DNA from 4 places in the Halioglobus sp. Uisw_031 genome. Region 3 is predicted to be linked to each of the others. Evidence: predicted binding sites of a transcription regulator. Region 3 holds the regulator's gene; each other region holds the start of a gene.
The links. Region 3 encodes LexA, which represses DNA repair genes until DNA is damaged. Its sites were predicted from a motif close to ACTGTNTNTANANACAGT; they were not measured.
Positions count from the first base shown of each region.

Region 1: recA (recombinase RecA) is a predicted target of LexA. The motif match lies at 1,713-1,730, and genes of this name have one in related genera.
Region 2: imuA (translesion DNA synthesis-associated protein ImuA) is a predicted target of LexA. The motif match lies at 1,151-1,168, and genes of this name have one in related genera.
Region 4: ABXT62_RS02835 (error-prone DNA polymerase) is a predicted target of LexA. The motif match lies at 1,496-1,513, and genes of this name have one in related genera.

Region 1 covers NZ_CP159826.1:2,547,341-2,550,536, forward strand. The annotation lists gene ABXT62_RS11545 (regulatory protein RecX) at 1-460, opposite strand, end outside; gene recA (recombinase RecA) at 553-1,608, opposite strand; gene ABXT62_RS11555 (glutathione S-transferase C-terminal domain-containing protein) at 1,843-3,033, opposite strand.
Region 2 covers NZ_CP159826.1:651,028-654,223, reverse strand. The annotation lists gene lptE (LPS assembly lipoprotein LptE) at 1-47, shown strand, start outside; gene holA (DNA polymerase III subunit delta) at 54-1,064, shown strand; gene imuA (translesion DNA synthesis-associated protein ImuA) at 1,200-1,928, shown strand; gene ABXT62_RS02955 (hypothetical protein) at 2,036-2,341, opposite strand; gene ABXT62_RS02950 (Y-family DNA polymerase) at 2,688-3,196, shown strand, end outside.
Region 3 covers NZ_CP159826.1:1,662,788-1,665,983, forward strand. The annotation lists gene topA (type I DNA topoisomerase) at 1-657, shown strand, start outside; gene ABXT62_RS07590 (hypothetical protein) at 757-1,005, shown strand; gene lexA (transcriptional repressor LexA) at 1,009-1,611, opposite strand; gene ABXT62_RS07600 (S-methyl-5'-thioinosine phosphorylase) at 2,039-2,779, shown strand; gene ABXT62_RS07605 (CsiV family protein) at 2,807-3,196, opposite strand, start outside.
Region 4 covers NZ_CP159826.1:630,154-633,349, reverse strand. The annotation lists gene ABXT62_RS02845 (phytanoyl-CoA dioxygenase family protein) at 1-752, opposite strand, end outside; gene ABXT62_RS02840 (DUF3147 family protein) at 907-1,284, opposite strand; gene ABXT62_RS02835 (error-prone DNA polymerase) at 1,517-3,196, shown strand, end outside.

The DNA of each region.
Region 1 (3,196 bases), 880 kb from region 3:
TGAAGCCCCGATACTGCATAAAGCGAGCGCGTCGAGCTTTCTCTTTTATATCACTGGGCGCTAGAGCACCAAATTTCTTAAGTATCACCTCAGACGCGGCAGCGAACCAGTCAACCTGTAACGCTTTCATTGCAGCGGCAACATCAAGGCCTGACGCTCCCCGCTCCCGCAGTTCCTCACGCACGCGCACAGGACCGTAACCGCGACCGATGCGCTGTCGGGCATAACTTTCAGCAAAGCGCAGATTGCTCTGCAGATTCTGACCGGTGAGGCGAGCAATCTGCTCATCAATCATTGAATCATCAGGAAACCGACGTTTCAGTTTATTACGCAGCTCACGCACCGAGTGTTCTCGACGCGCCAACAGGTTCATCGCAGCCAAGCGAACATCCGCTGGCGTTATTTCAGCGCTCGCCGCCTCCTCCGCTTGGTTGCTTTCTAGTGAAGGGTCTTCAGACATGATAGGAACAGGCGCCGAGAGCTGGAGAGAGATAAGCGGGACCTCGGCACCTGTGATAAATGTTCAAAAATAATACTGCGACCAGAGTATCGCTACTTCAGCGCAGTTTCCTCGGTGTTTTCCGCAACATCAGCAGAAATTGCAGCCTTCTCCGGCGTAGTTGGCGTCAGCATTTGCGCGCGGATCTGATCTTCGATTTCACGAGCGACTGCAAGATTGTCGCCTAGGAACTTGGCGGCATTGGCCTTGCCCTGCCCGAGCTTGTCGCCCTTGTAGGCATACCAGGCGCCGGACTTTTCCACCAGGTTCAACTTCACACCCCAGTCGACCACCTCACCCATCCGATAAATACCATGACCATACATGATCTGAAATTCTGCCTGTTTAAAGGGTGGCGACACCTTATTTTTCACCACCTTCACTCGCGTTTCGTTGCCTATTACTTCATCGCCATCCTTGACCGCGCCAATACGGCGAATATCCAGACGTACAGATGAGTAGAACTTCAGAGCATTACCACCGGTGGTGGTTTCCGGACTACCAAACATCACTCCGATTTTCATACGAATCTGGTTGATAAAAATAACCAGACTGTTGGTCTGCTTGATGGCAGCCGTCAACTTTCGCATCGCCTGACTGAGCAACCGCGCCTGCAGACCCACATGAGAAGCACCCATCTCACCTTCGATCTCAGCCTTGGGCGTCAATGCCGCCACTGAATCGATGACCAACACATCAACCGCGCCGGAACGCACCAACATTTCTGCGACTTCCAGTGCCTGTTCGCCTGTGTCAGGCTGAGAGAGAAGCAGTTCATCCATCTGCACACCCAGCTTCTCAGCATAGGCGGGATCTAATGCGTGTTCGGCGTCAATAAAGGCGGCGGTGCCGCCCATCTTCTGGGCCTCGGCAATCACCTGCAGGGTCAATGTTGTCTTACCAGAAGACTCGGGGCCATAAATCTCACAAATACGCCCCCTAGGCAGGCCACCGATGCCCAAAGCAATATCCAACCCCAATGAACCGGTAGAGATGGCAGGAATAGCCACATGCTCCCGGTCTCCCATGCGCATGACAGTGCCTTTACCGAACTGTCGTTCAATCTGGCTCAGTGCTGCGTCCAGTGCTTTTCCCTTGTTAGCGTCCATAGTGGCCTCTCTCATTTTGCGAATACTCAACTGATTCTCGTTTAGTTTACCGGGTTAACTCCGGCCCCGCCTGCGGCAGACCTCGTTTGGCTGCCAGCAAAACTACTGTATATATAATCAGTTGTTTAAAATAGGATTGCAAGCCCTAAAAGTCACTAAATGCGATCATTTGGCAAGCATGAAAATAACCCGCCTGAATAATCGACAGGTCATTTTCTCAGCAATCTATTGTGCTCAGACGGCGCTGTCCGGACTGAAGGTAATACCCGCATCGGGCAGAAGTTCCTGCTCCAAAGACTTCCGGTCCTGCACATCAAGAGCCTGCCAGCTTTCCTTCAACTCCCGCCAGACGCGCACTTGGAAGGTTTTCGCAACAGCGCGGAACGGATGCCCCAGGAGATGTCCGTCGTAAAGCGCACGATGACGATCGAACGCCGCCTCGTTAAACACGGTTTCGCCATCGGCTACAGCGTCTTCGTAAGCCTTTTCGTTCTGCCGCATCAGCGCGACAAACGTACTGGTGATGATGCGCAGCAGGGGTTTCAGGCTTGAGGTCAGTGCTAAACCTGCTCTACCCTGCTCACCCTGTCGGCCGTCGCGGATAGCACATAGCCAGCGAAAGGTGTTCGGCGCCAACAACTCCAGCTGCGCAATAGCCTGCGGGTCAACCAGGTTCATGCCCAGCTGACCGTAGGCGCTGGCATCCGCCAGCGTAAAACGCCCCCCTAACAGATAAGGCTGATTAGCCAGCAGGTGTTCCATGGCTGCCAGATAGCGACGCCATGCCCCGTCCAGCAGCGCGTGCGTCGGTGGAAAACCCGGCCGTGAGGGCGGTGTTCTGTCTCTGGCAACACCCGCGTCGTAACCCTGGGGCGCGACGCTGAACAGGTAGGGGCAGCGCGATATCTGGCGTCGATACAAACGGCGTGCAAGGAGCGGTTCAAAGCCCGGCGGCAATAGTCGACGAAATTCCCGGGCTGTCATCTTACCCATGGGCGTGGTCTGGGCCGAACCCACCCAACGCATGTGGTGCACCATGTATAGGCCAAATTCGTCAAAGGCCTCGTCGATCAATTGGCAAATGAAAGCCAGCCTCGGATCCTGCGGAATCAGCAGGCTCGTCTGACGTCCCGGATCCTGATCCAGGTGGTGCGCCATAGCCGATGAATCATAGTAAAACGTTTTGCCATTGTGTGTATAAAACGGGACCGCAGGGTACTCGTCAAACTCAGCGGACATCGCAGGAAACCGTTGGATTGTGCCGCGGCGCTTTGCCACTTCCAGACGCAGAATCATAGACAGGGCAGACCTGCGACCGGCCTGTTGCGGCCAGCGCTCCCAGTCATGTCCAGTGAAGTCCAGTAGCGACTGCATCTTCAACTGATAAGGTGACGCCGCCAAGCCCCACAGAATACATTTTTTCATGTGTCAACATTTCCCTCCGTTCCGCAAAGGACACTGACATTGTGCACCCGCCGATACCCATGATGTAGCGCACGATCGCACCGCTCGCTCTCTGCAAAATAAGACAAAACCACAGAGCATGCCTATCAGCCCGGTGCTTTTTAACGACCCATTCACGGGAGAG
Region 2 (3,196 bases), 1.0 Mb from region 3:
CCGCTTCACTTCCAACGACAACACCAGCCTCTGTCCCGGCGCAATAGTCAGTCATGCGCCTATACCCCGAGAAACTGGCCGACCATCTGCAGCAAAAACTTCTTCCTGTCTATCTGGTGAGTGGCGATGAGCCCCTGTTATTGCAGGAGTGCTGTGACCAAATTCGCCAGAAAGCACGAGCAGAGAATTGTAACGAACGTGAGATTATCGAAGGGGGCGTCTCTAATTTCAACTGGCAGGATATCCTGCATAGCGCTTCTAACATGTCACTGTTTGCCGATCGCAAGCTGATTGAGCTGCGTCTACCCAGTGGCAAGCCAGGAGCGGAAGGCAGCAAAGCCCTGTGCGAATATCTAGACATCGCCAGCGGCGACGATGTACTGCTGATTGTGTCGGGAAAAATTGACAAACAATCGACCAATAGCAAGTGGTATAAGGCCCTCGACAAGGCGGGTGTCACTGTCCAGGTGTGGCCGGTGGATGCCAAGAATCTGCCCCGCTGGCTGCAACAAAGAGTCCGCAACGCTGGCATGAGTATCGATGACGATGCCCTGCGGTTGCTGTGTGAGCGGATGGAGGGCAACCTGTTGGCCGCGGTGCAGGAAGTTGAAAAACTGAAACTGTTGGCAGCAGATTCTAAAATTACGATGCAAACGGTCACCGAAGCGGTATCCGACAATGCCCGCTACAACCTGTTCGACATGGCCGATAACGCCCTGAAAGGCAACGCCAGCGTCAGCTTGCGCATGCTGTATGGACTTCGCGCAGCAGGTACGGAGCCCCCAGTGGTATTGTGGGCCTTAGTCCGGGAGATTCGGACTCTTTACGAAGCACAACTGGATTGCGACAGCGGTCAAAGTACACAGCAGGCGCTCAGCTCTCGGCGCGTATGGCAAAATCGCATGCCCTTGATGCAGGCCGCGCTAACGCGCCACAACACGCACTCGTTATCTTTGCTGCTGGAGCAGGCCGCTCGAGCGGACGGCAGTATCAAAGGTTTTGCTGACGGCAAACCCTGGGATAATCTCTCACGTCTGGTCATCACGCTATGCCGGGCTAATTAAGTACTCGCTTGTTTTCTGGCCTATTATAGAATTCGACAGCTCCCAACCCCGTCATTCATAGCTTGCATTCTGTCTTTTTCAATACTACTGTATGTATATACAGTTTTATAGACAGACAACCCCGAGGTGCAGGCTATGAATGAGATGCTGGAACAGATTATCAATCGCAACGACACTTGGCGTGGGCGCCCCCCCCACTTTCAGGGTCAGAGTATTTCAGCGAATAGCGATTGCAACGGCTCTTCGAGCCTTTCCTCTGGCCATGCAGCACTGGATGCACAATTGCAGCAGGGCGGCTGGCCTCTGGACGGTACCATTGAGTTGCTAAGCGACGGCTGTGGGCTGGGCGCCATGGGCCTGTTCCTGCCCGCCATGGAGCGCCTTAGTGACCAGGGCCGCTGGCAAGTATTTATCGCTCCACCCTATACACCCTATGCCCCACTTTTGGCCGCTCGAGGTATCGACACCCAACAGATTTTGATGGTCCATCCTAAAAATCGTCAGGAGCGTTTATGGGCGACCGAACAAGCTCTGCGCAGTACCACCTGCAGCGCAGTATTCAGCTGGCTGGGCGCACAAGACTACAGCTACAGCGAATTGCGCAAACTACAATTGGCGGCCGCCAATGGGAATAGCCTGGCCGTACTGTTTCGCCCCAACCAGGCACACCACAACAGCGCTCCCTCCAGCCTGCGCATGCAGATGCGCGAGTACCGCAAAGTACACATACTCAAGCAACGTGGCGGCAACCAGTCCATCGACGTGGATCTATCTCCCGCAAAAGATGAGCTACTGCAACCACAACTATGGGAATTACCGGTCTGGACAGCTAATAGCCAACACAGTCCTGCAATGGGCGTGTAGCCTGCGGCGACTTAATTGCCCATGCACGCTTGTTTATCCGCCCGCCATAGAGGTTGTAGGTTTCCTAATCACACTCATCTTCACTTACCTGCTGGAGAGTACGAGTCCTATTTCTCTGCAAGGAGATTGGAGCGAACCTGGAATTCAATGACTTCATCATTGTAAACTCGAGAAAAGTCTTCGACTTTTGCGACCAAAATTAGGTGTTGCTGAGGGCCCATTACGTCACATCCTATGTAGGCCTCCGCATGCAGCAGGTACTTTTCTGCCGCCAACTGCCCCCTGTACATTACTTCATCACTGGCGACTGCGCCATCAGGCAACACGGGCAACTCGCCCGGCCTCTTAACAGGACAGTCAGCAGAGGCATTGAATGCCAGACAGATCAGGACAGTCATTAATAAAACTTTCATCAGTAGATCTCCCGCATGTAACTTTAAGTAACATAACTCAAAGAATATGTTACTACTATCTACCCATCGCAGATCAATCACAACCTCGATTCTGCATATTATTCATTAAATATTGTACATAAATAGTGATCTAAAGCAGTGATCCAAAGTTCTAATTCGTGCACCAATTTGTCACCTAAGGTAACAATTAAGGGTACAGAATGTGGCCCAGACACCACAAAAGTGGTGCTTTATCGCTGCCGGCAGAGAAATAGATAGCAATAATACTGTATGTATATACAGTATTATTGCTATCATAAAAATGTTGTCTTTGCCGTTTACAGGCCACTACTCGAGGGAAAAAATTGTGAGCCTTTGGCTGTGCCTGCGCTTTGACCAGCTACCTCTGCAATGCCTGAGCCACTGTGAACAACAGCCCGTGGCAGTCATGGCCGCACAGCGCGTGATTCGTATCAATGACTGTGCCGCCGCCCTAGGAATACGTCAGGGCATGGGTGCCGCGACGGTACGGGCACTCGCAGGCGAAGAGCCGATCCGCTTGCTGGAACGAGACAAGCAGGCGGAACAACGCTGCCTGCAGCAACTGTGCTGCTGGGCTTATAGCATCACTCCTACCCTTTACACCTGGCAATTCGACTGTCTGCAGCTGGAAATCGAGGGCTGCCTAAGTCTGTACCAAGGGCTGGATGCTCTGCTAGCAGAAGTGGCCATGGGCATCAGCAGCCGCGGCTATTGCGCACATCACGGACTGGCGCCGACGCCCAAAGCCGCCTGGCTACTGTCCTTTGCTCCCAGAGTCACGGCCATGGCGATACAGCAACCACTGGAACAACGGCTGAGCCCCCTGCCCCTGAA
Region 3 (3,196 bases):
AAGCACAGGTGCTCGTTGTGTAATACCGCGATGGACAGCTATCTTATCGACGAGGGCCGCAAGTTGCATGTGTGCGGCAATAATCCTGACTGCTCTGGTTTTGAGGTAGAGGAGGGTAAGTTCAAAATAAAGGGCTACGAGGGCCCGATTCTGGACTGCGATAAGTGTGACTCGCAAATGCAACTTAAAAACGGTCGCTTTGGCAAGTACTTTGGGTGCATGGCGGAAACGTGTAAGAATACACGCAAGCTTCTGCGCAGTGGGGAGGCAGCACCGCCCAAGATGGACCCAGTACCGATGCCGGAACTGGAGTGCCAAAAAGTCGAGGACCACTACATCTTGCGCGACGGTGCGGCAGGCCTATTTTTGGCCGCCAGCCAATTCCCTCGCAATCGGGAAACGCGAGCCCCGCTGGTGACTGAGTTGCTGGCGCATCAGTCTGAAATTGATCCCAAGTACACCTTTCTTTTTAGTGCGCCAACCGCAGACAAAGAGGGAAATCCGGCTCAGGTACGGTTTAGCCGAAAATCTAAGGAGCAGTATGTGATGACTGAGAGCGGCGGCAAGCCAACGGGTTGGAAGGCGCTGTATCAGAAGGGTAAGTGGCTTGAGGAAGCGGCTCCGACAGGCCCGAAACGCGCAGCAAAAAAGACCTGAATGCGCGCAGGGGTCTCTAACAAACGAGAAATTGTGGAGGCAGTTCTGCTCGGCTGCTGTTAGAATAGCAGCCGACGCTAACGGATTGAGGTTTGTTGAATGCCAGCATCACTGCTTGAAATAGTCGATCGTGGAGATGGAGAAATTGTCGTGCAGCGTGCTGATGATGAGTCAGAGCCGTTATTAACAATCCAGTTTTCTGACGAAGCGCGTGCCTACATCATGGACAACGGTCTTGAAGTTGCCAGAGTGATGATTCAGGCGGGTATTCAAGCGGCTGCGGCCATTTCTGAATCTGGAAATGACGAACTGGAGACGGCGCAGGACTCGCCGCGAATACTGCACTAAGCGTTAATTTCCACGACGCAATACACCGACACTGAGGCCTTCGATACTGAAGGCCTGTTCCCGCAGATCTACACTTATCGCCTGATAGTCACGGTTTTCCGGCAGCAATTGCAGCAGATGCTTTTTGTTAGTGAGCTGGAGGCGTTTTACAGTGACCTCGTCATCTATGCGCGCCACAACAATGTCGCCATTTTTTGCAACTGGGGTGCTATGCACCGCAAGTAGATCTCCGTCGAGAATTCCGACGTCAATCATACTGTCTCCCTGTACCGTCAGGAAAAAGTCTGCATGTGGTTTGAAAAAATTTGAAGGCAAAGAGCAGTAGTCTTCTACGTGCTCCTGCGCCAATATGGGATGCCCCGCGGCAACTCGCCCTACGATCGGGATGCCTGCGCTCTCGGGTAATCGGATGCCACGTGAAGCACCTGCGATCATTTCAATCGCCCCCTTACGTGCTAGAGCCTTGAGATGCTCTTCAGCTGCGTTGGCTGACTTAAATCCGAGTGTGCGCGCGATGTCGGCTCGGGTAGGAGGATAACCCGTGTCTTCAATGTGATGGCGTACAATATCCAGCACCTGTTGCTGCCGTTGCGTCAGTTTTTCCATTGCAAGCACCCTATGTGGTTTTATACAGGTGCTGTGATTATATACAGTATTAGCGGGGAAAGACAATAGCGCCTCAAGCGCCTAGATTATGCGTCAGAGTGGATATGGCATGCGATTTTCGAAGCGCTCTCAGTTATCCTCGACACCACACAGGGTATCAGGTTCAATTGAATTCACTGCGCTGGTCGTTGTAGTGCGCTAGTGGCTCGCTGTGTGGTGCAGATAGACGTTATCCGTTTGAAAAGCCGTATAATTTTTATCGACCAGAGCGAGATAACCTTGATTTAGACAGCTCCGCCTGCGCTAGCGGCGGGCACAGAGAGGAAGAGACATTGAGTATGCTGACCCATTTTTGCCATAGCAGTGCAGATCGCGAATTTCTGCCTTGTGTTGTGTGCGTGGAAAACACAACGCAGGCGCACACAGCATGAGGCCGCTTGCCATTATCGGAGGGACCGGAATCGATGACCTAGAGGGTCTGGAAGTGCTCAAGGAGCACTGTGTACAAACACCCTACGGAGAGCCCTCCAGGCCGATACAGGAAGGGCGGTTGGGGGAGCACTCGTTGTTTTTCCTGCAGCGTCACGGCAGCCCCGGAGCGATTCCACCCCATCGAATTAACTACCGTGCCAATCTGTGGGCGCTTAAGTCCATGGAGGTTGGCGCGGTGGTCGCCATAAACGCGGTGGGCGGTATTACAGAATCGATGCGACCCGGACGCTTAGTGATCCCGCATCAGGTCATTGATTACACCTGGGGGCGTGAACATACGTTCGACGAGGGACAAGAGGATAAGTTGATGCATATCGACTTTACCGAGCCCTATGAGCGAGGGTTGCGCATGGAGCTGCTGGCCGCCGCGGATTCTGCCAATATCCCCCATGAAGCCTCAGGTGTTTATGGCGCCACTCAGGGGCCACGTCTTGAAACGTCGGCGGAGGTGCAGCGTATGGCGCGCGATGGATGTGATGTGGTTGGCATGACAGGCATGCCCGAAGCTGCTTTGGCATGCGAACTCGGGCTTCCGTATGCCTCGGTGTGCATGGTGGTGAATCCTGCCGCCGGCCTTGGCGATTTGCCTCTCACCTTGGCCATGATGCAAGACATTCTGCTGCGAGAGGCTGCCGTTGTCAGGCAGCTACTAAACCAACTACTGCGAAATCGTTGAGTCTCTTCGCGTCATTGATGTATTGGGCTACTCTGACTTGGCTTGCGGCTTAGCCTGCGACCTCGGATCAGGCAGTGGCGTTATTTTCACGATAACGCCGAGCATGGGATGATCGATGTAGTGCACTTCGCCACTGCGCATGCGGCGTGTCTGATATAACCGAACGGCATGGCGGAAGGGGTAGATTGGCTCAAGTGTTTCTGCGCTCTCGGTGATCGTGATGAGGGTTGAGGGTACCCGCTGAAACTCAAGATCGATTGCCGGATCTGCGGTGATGGTCTCACGCTGGGGCTGCTCTGGCTCCAACTCCAGCTCCAGCTCTGGCTCTGGCTCCAGCTCTGGCTCTGGCTCCAGCTCTGGCTCCGGCGCCTCAAAAATGAGGGAAGAGGGCCCTATTGGGGGCGCTGGCATACGCCA
Region 4 (3,196 bases), 1.0 Mb from region 3:
CAAAGATCGTCTCCTGTGATCTTGGCGAGCCATGATAGCCGGTCGTCCTGAAGCAGGACACGCAGCGCGGCGGATTGTTCTTGAAAAAACAGTACACGCACAGCCTGCTGCACACCTTTCGAATCTCCTGCCCACCACGATGCACCATCGTCGGGACGCGCACGCTCAAGGGCAGCGTCGAGGTCGGCAGACACGGCGGCCATCTCTGCCTCTGTGAAGACACCACGCAGATGCAAAAATCCAGCTTGGTGAAGGAAGTGGGAGATCTCATCGCGATCATCGTCACGTTCGAACGCTCGACTGAGATCCAGATCGCTGCCGTCTCTATCGGTCACTGTGATGGCGCCAGCTTCGTGAACAGGGCGACCATCGAATAGTGCACGGAGCACCGGCTCCCAGCCAATCCAATGCTCGAAGCTGCCCTGAGTCATCTTAACGCGTGAGTTCATCGCCAGTCCCATTGTTGTCGTCCAGTCTTGGACAAGATCCGAGAGAGCATCACAATCAAGTTTTGCAGTTGCACTGTCGGATGCGTACCCCGCTTCAATGCGGAGCGCGCCGCGCCGTTCGCATAATGTGACGGTGCGATCACCAACGCTGAGCGTGAGGGCTGGCAGGTTCTTGTAGCGCAGGCCTCGAGCGGCGAGCTCCGCATTGCGAGACAACGCTTCCGGAATCAACGAGTCGAAGATTGCGTCTCGGTCGAAGGGTCTGCGATCACGATGGCGGCGGGTACGGCAATCGATGGACATGGAGTGACTCCTTATTTTTATTAACCTGCGAGGACACCACGGCAAGTGTCATTAGAGAATGTCTACGTCGTTAAAAAATATTTCGAGCAGCAGCGTATACTGGTTAAGCGGCCCTAGCAGCCTGTCAATATTAGCTGGCATTTCTATACATCGTTTATAACTTTACCCCAAAATAATTTAATACTGCCAGCATTAATAAGTAACTCAAAAAGGTGAGACCGATTGATATTGCTATGGCCCAGTAAAAATGAAGTTCAAGTTTGAGCAAAATCGGCAATGTTAAGAATAGTGTTAACGAGGGTAAAACCAACCAAAAAATACTGGATGACAAGTTGCTTACTTTTGTTGAATCACCCGTATCGATGTACAGCCAAAACATTGCCAAAACCGAAACAAGCGGAATAGATGCCAAGACGGCACCGACAAGAGAGTTTCTCTTAGAAATCTCTGAAATCGCCACGATAAGGATAGTGGTAATCGCAATTTTTATGGCGTAATAAATCAATTCATAGCCTCCACAGCTAAGACGCATAGCGCCTACTCTGCCAACGGTCTGGGCGTCTCACGAGGTCCCGCAGAGCTCGAGTATATGTGAGCCCCTTTTCTCATGCAAAGCGGTCATCGGATTGACTTTCTTTGACGCCCGACAATGCGCTTCTATCTCAAATAGTGGGAGGTTACGTGTGAAGGGCGATTCACCATCAGATTAAAATTAATTCAATCTATTTGACAGGCTCAAAAATACTGTATATTTATACAGTATAATGTCAAGCTACGCCGAACTTCACTGCCTTAGCTGTTACAGCTTCCTGCGCAGCGCCTCTCATCCCCACGAACTGGTGGAGCGCGCCGCCGCGCTCGGGTATCGCGCACTAGCCATCACGGACGAGTGTTCCTTTGCAGGGATAGTCAAAGCCCATGTGGCCGCGAAGGAAGCCGGCATCCAGCTCATCATCGGCAGCGAGCTGAGACTGGAGGAAGGCATTCGACTGGTAGTACTCGTGCCTACTCGGGATGCCTACAGCGAGCTGTCCGGCCTCATCAGCATGGCTCGCCGGCGCAGCCCCAAAGGAGAATACCGGGTCACCCTGCGTGACGTAATATTTCACCTCAAACGCTGCTTTCTGATCTGGCTGCCCCAAATGAACGATGAAAACAGTCACGCCTATGGTCTGCAACTCAAGCGGTTGTGCAAAGATCGTCTGTGGCTCGGCGTCAATCACCTACTGGGTAACAATGAAGTACAGCGCTACCTCAGGCTGCAGCAGTTGGCCCAGGAATTGGATATTCCGATGCTAGCCTGCGGCGATGTGCGCATGCATACCGCCAAACGTAAACCCCTGCATGATGTGTTTACCGCACTCTATCACAGTACCAGCATCGCTCAATTGGGTCGGCGACGCCTGGGCAATAGCCAGCAACACCTGCGCACTATCGACAAATTGCAATGGCTCTACCCCCCTGCACTACTGGATCAAACTCTACACATTGCCAGACTCTGCAATTTCAGCCTGGATGAGCTGCGTTATGAATATCCCGAAGAGGTGGTGCCATCGGGTTACAGCGCCAATCAATATCTGCGCGAGCTGGTGACGACAGGCTCAGATGCTCGCTGGCCCCGAGGTATTCCCACAAAGATACAGCAGAGCATCGATAAGGAGCTGGCGCTAATAGAGGAACTGCACTACGAATATTATTTCCTCACCGTGTACGACATCGTGCGCTTTGCCCGCTCCCGCGACATTTTGTGCCAAGGCCGCGGTTCAGCGGCCAACTCGGTGGTGTGCTACTGCCTCTTTATTACGGAGGTATCACCCGAGCAAATCTCTTTACTGTTTGAGCGCTTTATCTCCAGAGAACGAGACGAGCCACCGGATATCGACGTGGACTTTGAACACGAACGGCGGGAGGAAGTGATTCAGTATATCTATGACAAATACTCCCGCAAGCGCGCTGCTCTGGCCGCCACGGTCATCACCTACCGCTCACGCAGCGCGGTGCGCGATGTGGGCAAAGCACTGGGGCTGGATCCGGTGTTCGTCGACGACCTGGCAAAATCTATGGCGTGGTGGGATCGCTCGGCAGATCTCAACAAACGATTTGAAGAGCAAGGTGTCGCCAGCCACAGCCAGCAGGCAGAGCTGTTTTATTCACTGGTGCAACAAATCCTGGGCTTTCCCAGGCACCTGTCACAGCATGTGGGTGGCTTTGTGATCACCCGCAGCCCTATCTCGACGCTGGTACCCGTGGAGAATGCCAGCATGGCAGAACGCACTATTATCCAGTGGGACAAGGAGGACATCGAGTCTATGGGCCTGCTCAAGGTAGACATTCTAGCCTTAGGCATGTTGTCTGCCATTCGCAAGAGCCTACAGATGGTGCAGCGCTACTGCCCCACCATCAAAACGCTCAGCGACATCCCCAAAGACGACCCGTCCACTTAC